2 linked regions of the Dyadobacter pollutisoli genome follow. The protein of the gene in region 1 interacts with the protein of each later gene in a pairwise test. Links are inferred from orthologs where the notes say so. Each region holds a gene or a part of one and is shown on either strand. Other genes may lie near its edges.

The links. The genes of interacting proteins can lie anywhere in the genome.
Region 2: the proteins of ON006_RS18145 (region 1) and rlmB interact in binary tests that used the Escherichia coli proteins (3 or more experiments, as listed by UniProt). The link is inferred for Dyadobacter pollutisoli from one-to-one orthologs.

The regions. Positions count from the first base shown.
Region 1 is NZ_CP112998.1:4,432,900-4,436,947, forward strand. What follows is about bases 694-3,610. They hold ON006_RS18145 (NAD(P)H-hydrate dehydratase), read left to right. Parts: upstream 694-1,369; coding sequence 1,370-2,851; downstream 2,852-3,610. Other genes in these bases: rplS (50S ribosomal protein L19), read right to left, coding at 787-1,149; feoB (ferrous iron transport protein B), read right to left, coding at 3,071-3,610. Also shown: dapF (diaminopimelate epimerase), read right to left, coding at 1-688; more of feoB, read right to left, coding at 3,611-4,048. UniProt on the Escherichia coli protein: Bifunctional enzyme that catalyzes the epimerization of the S- and R-forms of NAD(P)HX and the dehydration of the S-form of NAD(P)HX at the expense of ADP, which is converted to AMP.
Region 2 is NZ_CP112998.1:4,303,692-4,307,522, forward strand. What follows is about bases 292-3,291. They hold rlmB (23S rRNA (guanosine(2251)-2'-O)-methyltransferase RlmB), read left to right. Parts: upstream 292-1,404; coding sequence 1,405-2,178; downstream 2,179-3,291. Other genes in these bases: ON006_RS17605 (GWxTD domain-containing protein), read left to right, coding at 292-1,429; ON006_RS17615 (LPD3 domain-containing protein), read right to left, coding at 2,272-2,658; mnmA (tRNA 2-thiouridine(34) synthase MnmA), read right to left, coding at 2,757-3,291. In the rest of the region: ON006_RS17600 (SDR family oxidoreductase), read left to right, coding at 1-70; more of ON006_RS17605, read left to right, coding at 221-291; more of mnmA, read right to left, coding at 3,292-3,831. UniProt on the Escherichia coli protein: Specifically methylates the ribose of guanosine 2251 in 23S rRNA.

The DNA of each region.
Region 1 (4,048 bases):
CTTCCAGAGTGCCTCCAATCGTTTCCACAGTAACAGGTCCAGCCCAACCTTTATGCAAGTGCGCTGATAACGCACAAGCCGTCACGCCTGTACCGCACGAAAAGGTTTCATCCTCCACACCGCGCTCATAAGTGCGAACGCTCAGATGATTGTCTTCGATAACCTCTACAAAGTTCACATTGGTACCACCTTTCGGGCCATATACTGAACCGTACCGGATCTCACTGCCAATATTCACTACATCAACCTCCTCTATATGATCCACGTAAGTAATGTAATGTGGAGAACCCGTATTGATAAAGTCGAACTCGTCATATTGTGCCACTTCTTTTACATTCGACATTTTCAAGCGGATAGTATCCCCTGAAACGCTGGCTTCATGCTCCCCGTCAACCGCAATGAACTTAGTACTATCCGAAAACAGTCCGAGATCATTGGCAAACCTGACCACACACCTTCCTCCATTACCACACATGCTACCTTCACCCCCATCGGCATTGAAGTATACCATTTTGAAATCGTAACCTTCAGCATTTTGAAGCAGAATGAGACCATCCGATCCTACGCCGAAGCGGCGATGGCAAATGGATGCGATCAATGCTTTTGAAACGGGGAATGTTTGGCTCCGGTCATCGATCAGTACAAAATCGTTTCCTGTACCCTGGTATTTATAAAATGGAATGCTCATATACTATGCGTGTCAACAACTATGCTACAAAACAACAAAACCCTGCAGGAAAAGATCGCTTGCAGGGTTTTAAAATTTTTGTCCGAAGAATATTTATCTTACTTCGATACTTTAAGCTCTTTAATACGAGCGGCTTTACCCTGACGGCCGCGTAAGAAGAACAGACGGGCACGACGCACCTTACCGCGACGAATCAATTCGATTTTTGCGATACTTGGTGAAAGGATTGGGAAAACACGTTCAACAGCAATGCCGTTTGAGATTTTACGTACAGTGAAAGTTTCACCGCTTGCGCTAAGATTACGACGTTGCATTACCGTACCCTGAAACTGCTGGATACGCTCTTTGTTACCTTCGCGGATCTTAACGTGTACGTTGATCGTGTCGCCTGAAGTAAATTCAGGATACTCGGATTTACGATTTTCAATCGTAGCTTCTACGAGTTTAATAAGTTCGCTCATGACGAATGCTTTTATGGATTAAAAATGATAGCTTGCTTCCAGCGGATGGGGTGACGCCCCTTCATTCAAAACAGCTCTTGCGAAAACGAGTGCAAAGCTAAGATTATTTCCTTGTATGTAAAAGCGTTTTCTGAGTTTATATGCAAAAATTTACAGGAAATTCAGCAGGTTGAAACACTGACTACCAGTTGCTTGGTACGATCATTTTGGTAAAATTTTTATGAAGATCTTCAACGTAGAACAAATCCGTTCACTAGACACCTATACCATTCAAAATGAACCGATTTCATCACTAGATTTGATGGAACGCGCCTCGAATGCATTTATCCGGTGGTTTTGTAATCAGTTTGTGAACACCCGCCCTGTCCGTATATTTTGTGGAAAAGGGAACAACGGAGGGGACGGACTGGCCATTGCGAGAATTTTATCAACTCACAGCTATGATGTAAAAGTGTACATTGCCGAATACAGCGCCAATGCTACCCCGGACTTTCAAAGCAATCTGGAAAGACTTCAAAACCACTTAAAACCCGAAAGCATTCATCGGATAGCAGATTTCCCATCCATTGCTCCAAATGCGATTTGTATCGATGCGCTGCTTGGTTCGGGCCTGTCGCGACCCGTTGAAGGCTTATTGGCAGAAATCATTGGTTCATTGAACAAATTGCCCAATAACCTGGTCTCCGTTGATATTGCAAGCGGTTTGTATGCCGACAAACCAAATGGCAAAGGCGACACCATCATTGAACCCGACTTTACGGTGTCATTCCAGCTTCCCAAACTCGCCTTCATGCTACCCCAAAATGCTACTTATACCGGCGACTGGCATTTGGTGGACATTGGACTAAGTGAAAATTATATCCGCAAAACTCCTACTCCATTACATTATACAGACAAACAAACGGCGGAAGAACTCATTAAGCCCAGGCAGAAATTCTCCCATAAAGGAACATACGGCCATGCACTGCTCATCGCAGGTAGTTTTGGTAAGATGGGCGCGGCCGTACTTTCAGGCAAGGCCTGCCTACGATCGGGAATAGGTTTATTGACCATGCATTCGCCTGGCTGCGGGTACGATATACTACAAATCTCTATTCCCGAAGCAATGGCTGTCATGGATAATAACCATAAAACCATCAGCCAGTTACCCGAACTGGACGCCTATTCGGCCATAGGTATCGGACCAGGGATTGGGCAGGATGAGGCTACTGTTAAAGTAATGGAGCAGCTTCTTGAAACGATAAAAGTGCCTCTGATTATTGACGCGGATGGACTTAATATTTTGTCACAAAATCGCTCTTTACTTGACAAATTACCTGAGAACACCATTTTAACACCTCATCCAAAGGAATTTCAGCGGCTTGCCGGTGAAAGTAAAAATGAATATGAGCGACTAGAACTCGGCAAAGATTTTGCCAGAAAGTATAGGGTTATCATTTGCCTAAAAGGCGCAAACACCGCTGTCATTCTTCCAAATGGCGACATTCATTTCAATTCTACCGGAAATGCCGGAATGGCAACAGGTGGTACCGGTGATGTACTGACAGGCATCATTACTAGTTTATTAGCCCAAAAATACAGTCCCGAGCATGCTGCTATTCTGGGAGTTTACGAGCACGGCCTTGCCGGCGACCGCGCAGCCGAACAAAAAGGCCAAAGCGCCCTGATCGCCTCGGATGTTGTGGATTGTTTAGGCTGGTAGGGCTAATAATTCTTTTACTTCCTGTTACTTATTAGAATTGGAAACGTCTTAATAGAAAGGGAAACTTATGAAAAAGGATGACAAGATATTTTTTGTAAAAACAATTTCACAAAATGTAAATCTGAGTCAATTTGACTGCGATTTCATGGTTGATCTCGACGCGGCAATTCGCCTTTCTGAGAAAAAAGGTAAGATCACCATTCAAGATCTTCCCTTCATTCAACTCAGCAACTGATAAGCCGCGAAAGCTGAAACATACGCCAGCACCGTGAGATAGGCTAGCTGAATTAATGGCCATTTCCAGCCGTGGGTTTCGCGATACACCACCGCGATCGTACTCATACACATCATGGCAAAAACATAAAACATCAGCAATGAATAGCAGACAGCTGGTGTAAACATCTGCCCACCGGTATCCGGGTTTCTCTCCTGAACCAACCTTTGCTTAACAGTAGGCACATCCTCCGAATCGCCGCTGATGCTGTAAATAGTCGCCATAGTTCCTACAAACACTTCCCGCGCGGCAAATGACGCTAATAATGCGATACCAATTTTCCAGTCATATCCCAGTGGCTTGATAACCGGCTCGATAAAGTGCCCGAACTCACCTGCGTAGGAAGTTTCAAGCCGGATAGATGCAACGGCTGCCTCTATTTGTTCCTGTGAAGCATTAGGCATTGCTGCTATCGTCTGCTGCTCCGCTACATCCATATTATCACCGGGGCCATATGAAGCCAGCACCCACAAAATAATGGAGATAGCCATAATCACTTTTCCGGCTTCCAGTACAAATGACTTTACACTTTCATACATCGCAAAACCAACATGTCGCCAGCGCGGCAATTTGTAAGACGGCATTTCCAACATAAAATAGCTGGGCTCTTTTCTCGGAATAAAAAGCGAAAGCAACCAGGCAGACGCCAGTGCTCCGACCAGACCCAGAAAATACAGCCCAAACAATATCAGACCCTGCATACTAAAAATACCAACCATCTCATTTGCAGGAACTATCAGTGCAATGAGGATAGTGTAAATAGGCAAACGGGCAGAGCAACTCATTAAAGGAGTGACCAAAATGGTTAGCAAACGCTCATATCTGCTGCTGATACTTCTTGTGGTCATGATCGCAGGGACTGCACAAGCCACTCCCGAGATAAGCGGGACAACACTCCGTCCATTCAAACCAAAACGTCGCAT
Region 2 (3,831 bases), 130 kb from region 1 along the record:
TGACGATCAGTGGGATTCCATTGAAGAACAGATCAAAACCGCCAACCGGAACAGTAAGAAATCAGAATAAAAATTTTCTTACCGTTTTATTGGGTAATTTTGCCCGTTCGTTCGTTATTTGACAAATGATGAAAACATGTACATGAGAACTACTTTAAGCTTTTACGTCTATATTTTATCGGTGTTGGTGATCGCAGGCTGCGCGTCTTCCAATAAGTCAATGAAGCAACTGCCGGAAGCGCAGGTAAGGCCATCGGAGCAGCAATCTGCACCGATTAACGAGGAACTTTCACTGATTGCCATTCAAAGCAAGTATTTGTTAAAGGACACTACCCAAACGAAAGTTTACCTTTATGTGGATGCTTTCAAAGGTAAAAACCCGATATCGGTTGCCGAATTCACCAAAATCTACAACCTGAACTACGTCATTTATTCAGACTACGGAACGAGGGACAGGCTTGGTTACGGAAATGTCAAACTCGATTCATCCAATGTGTCAAGGGTTGGGGATAAGATCGTCATCGCATACGACATTAAAAGCCCCAACAAAGACTACGGGGTTCTTTTAAGTGAAATCAGTCAGACTGGGACATTGAAAAAAGTATTGAATGACCTCACAATCAAATTCAAAAAACTTTCAGTAAGCCAGACATACGGGCTTTACACCGCTACAAGTGCACAGCCTTTGCAGCGTCATTATGTGAATGCCAACGAAGCGTTCACCCTGAGAAAAGTTGGCGAAGGAAGTGATCAGCTTCATGTATTTTATTACAACCATGATTTTGAGGCAGCAGGTTCACCCATGAACGTTGCGCCAAAAACGATCAGCAAGTCCCTGGAAGTGGATAGCTCATTCACAATTAACACCAACGAGCCGCTTCATTTTGACAAAGAAGGACTTTATAATGTATTCGCTGATACTACTCAGTCGGAAGGATTGGGCATACTGGTTGTAAATGAGCGCTTTCCAAAAGTGACGCGACCACAGCTTTTGCTGGGCCCGCTGCTTTACATGAGTACTAATAACGAGATCAACGAAATTAAAAAGGCAGAGGACTATAAAAAGGCATTGGACAAATACTGGCTCACGCTGATGAATGGCAATGCGCCTTTGGCCCAGCAGTCGATCCGTTCATTTTATAGCCGCGTAGAAGAAGCCAATCAACTTTTTACAACCTATAAAGAAGGTTGGAAAACGGATAAGGGCATGATATATATCGTGTTAGGCCCTCCGGACAAAGTGCAGCGCAGCAAAGATCGCGAGGTTTGGACCTACGATCAGCGAGGTAATGCGCAGAATGTAAATTTTACTTTTAATCGAAGAAACAATCAATTTGTGGATGATCATTATGAACTGGTTCGCTATGCCGAATACCAGCCGATTTGGTATCCAGTAGTAGAAGCATGGAGAAACGGAAGTATACGGTAAGAAAACCCGCCCCAAGACAGTCCCAGGCCGACATGGTTTTTGGTACGCAGTCTGTACTCGAAACAATGCGTTCGGGCAAAGAAATAGAACGACTATTCATTCAGAGAGAGTTTGGTCTTTCAGAAATTGAAAAACTGGCCAAAGAACTTGACATTCCTTTCCAGCGGGTACCGGTTGAAAAACTGAACCGGGTAACTCGCAAGAACCACCAGGGAGTGATTGCATTTGTGTCACCTATTCAATACATGCCATTGCACAACGTGCTTACGCAGGTATTTGAAGAAGGAAAAACGCCATTATTGCTGCTTCTGGACAGGATTACCGATGTACGCAACTTTGGAGCCATCGCCAGGACGGCAGAATGTGCAGGCGTTCAAGCATTGATCGTTCCTACCAAAGGTGGGGCCCAGATCAATGCGGATGCTATGAAGACTTCTTCAGGTGCATTGAACTTCCTGCCTGTTTGCCGTGAGCCAAACTTGTACGAGACATTGCTTTATCTACGAAACAGCGGTCTACAAATCATCGCTTGTACAGAAAAAACAGAGAAATCACTTTACGAGATAGACTTTTCAATTCCCACGGTGATCATCATGGGCTCGGAAGAAGATGGGATTTCACAGGAATTCATTCACCTGGCTGATAGCGGTGCGAAAATTCCGCTGAGTGGTCAGGTTGAATCCCTCAATGTGTCCGTAGCGAGCTCGATCGTACTTTATGAGGCTGTTAGGCAGCGATTAAAAATCTGATATTAAGGATTTTTATTAAAGAAATTGTTTATATTTGCATAACACCTGAACCGGCATTGGATTGCAACTCCTCTAAGCACGTCGGGTGTTTTTTTATTTGGGGGTCTCCCAATGCAGTTTTTCAGTAATCGAATAGAGGAAATACTGTTTTTGGACAGTTACCTGAATATTAAAATAGGCGGTTTCCCCGCCTATTTTCGTTTCGAAATAATGATACCCCAAGACGTGGGATTTTGGATGCGTCTGATAATCTGTAAAACCAAGATGCAAGGCATTGGCCAATGCCTCTTCCAGCCCATCAATGAGTAAATTGATCTTGTCGACATATAGGCAGAATGGCTGGTTAATGCATTCCTTAACGCCAACCATGCTAAACCTAATCTCTGCTCCAAGCTCCTTACGGTATATACCGACACCTTTCGCAACCAAATCCTCCCTTAAACGTTCCTTGGCTATTCGGCGCAAGAGATTCAAATCCATCTGTAAGTTCAGTTGTTAATGAAACAATACAGAGGAACTATTGAGTTAGGTTAACAATGCCTAGCGTTGAATTACAAGCTTAGCGTAATGTCTTATGACTACTGGCGGAAGCTTTTCATAATCCAGCCGCCGCCGACTACATCATCTCCTTCATAAAACACAGCAGCCTGTCCCGGTGCGATACCATTGACGCCGTCGTGGAATTTGGCTACTATTCTATCCGGCTCGGTTTGTTCGATCAATGCTGGCGTCCCATCGTGTTTGTAACGTACTTTCGTTACCGTTTCGAGGGGTTTTTCCAGTGATGCATATTTTTGCAGGTTCAATTTGCCGACGTGCATTCCATCGCGGAACAAGTCCGGCAAGTCTCCGAGAACTACTTCATTCGTTTCTTTTCTGATCTCAGTTACAAAAGCGGGTTTGCCCAAAGCAATTCCCAAACCTTTACGCTGACCTACTGTATAAAATGGGTATCCCTCGTGTTTGCCAACAATGGTACCATCTTCAAAAACGAAATTCCCGCCTGCTACCTCTGCTTCCAGCCCTGGAATACGTCTTTTAAGGAATCCACGGTAGTCATTATCAGGCACAAAGCATATTTCATAGCTTTCCGATTTGTTTACAAGATCGATAAAGCCTCTTTGACGCGCCATATCACGGATTTCGGATTTGTGCAGGTAACCCAAAGGCAGCTTGGTACGGGCCAGGCTTTCCTGAGAAACGCCCCAAAGCACATAACTTTGATCTTTCCAGCTGTCAATGCCTTTGGAAACATAATGGCGGCCGTTGCTAAACTGCATATTGGCGTAATGTCCGGTCGCGATGAATTCGCAATCCAGGCGGTCAGCACGTTTTAACAGCGCGTCCCATTTAATGTGCGTATTGCACAAAACGCAAGGATTTGGCGTGCGGCCTTCGAGGTATTCGCCTGTAAAGTGATCGATTACGTAATCGCCAAACTCTGCACGAATATCCAGAATGTAATGTGGGAAGCCTAGTTCGACGGCAATATTGCGGGCGTCATTGATGGAATCGAGTGAACAGCAGCCGGTTTCTTTTTTGGTACCGCCGCTGCTGGCGTAATCCCAGGTTTTCATGGTCATTCCGATGACCTCGTAACCTTGTTCGTGTAACATAACAGCTGCGAGCGAGCTGTCGATGCCGCCACTCATG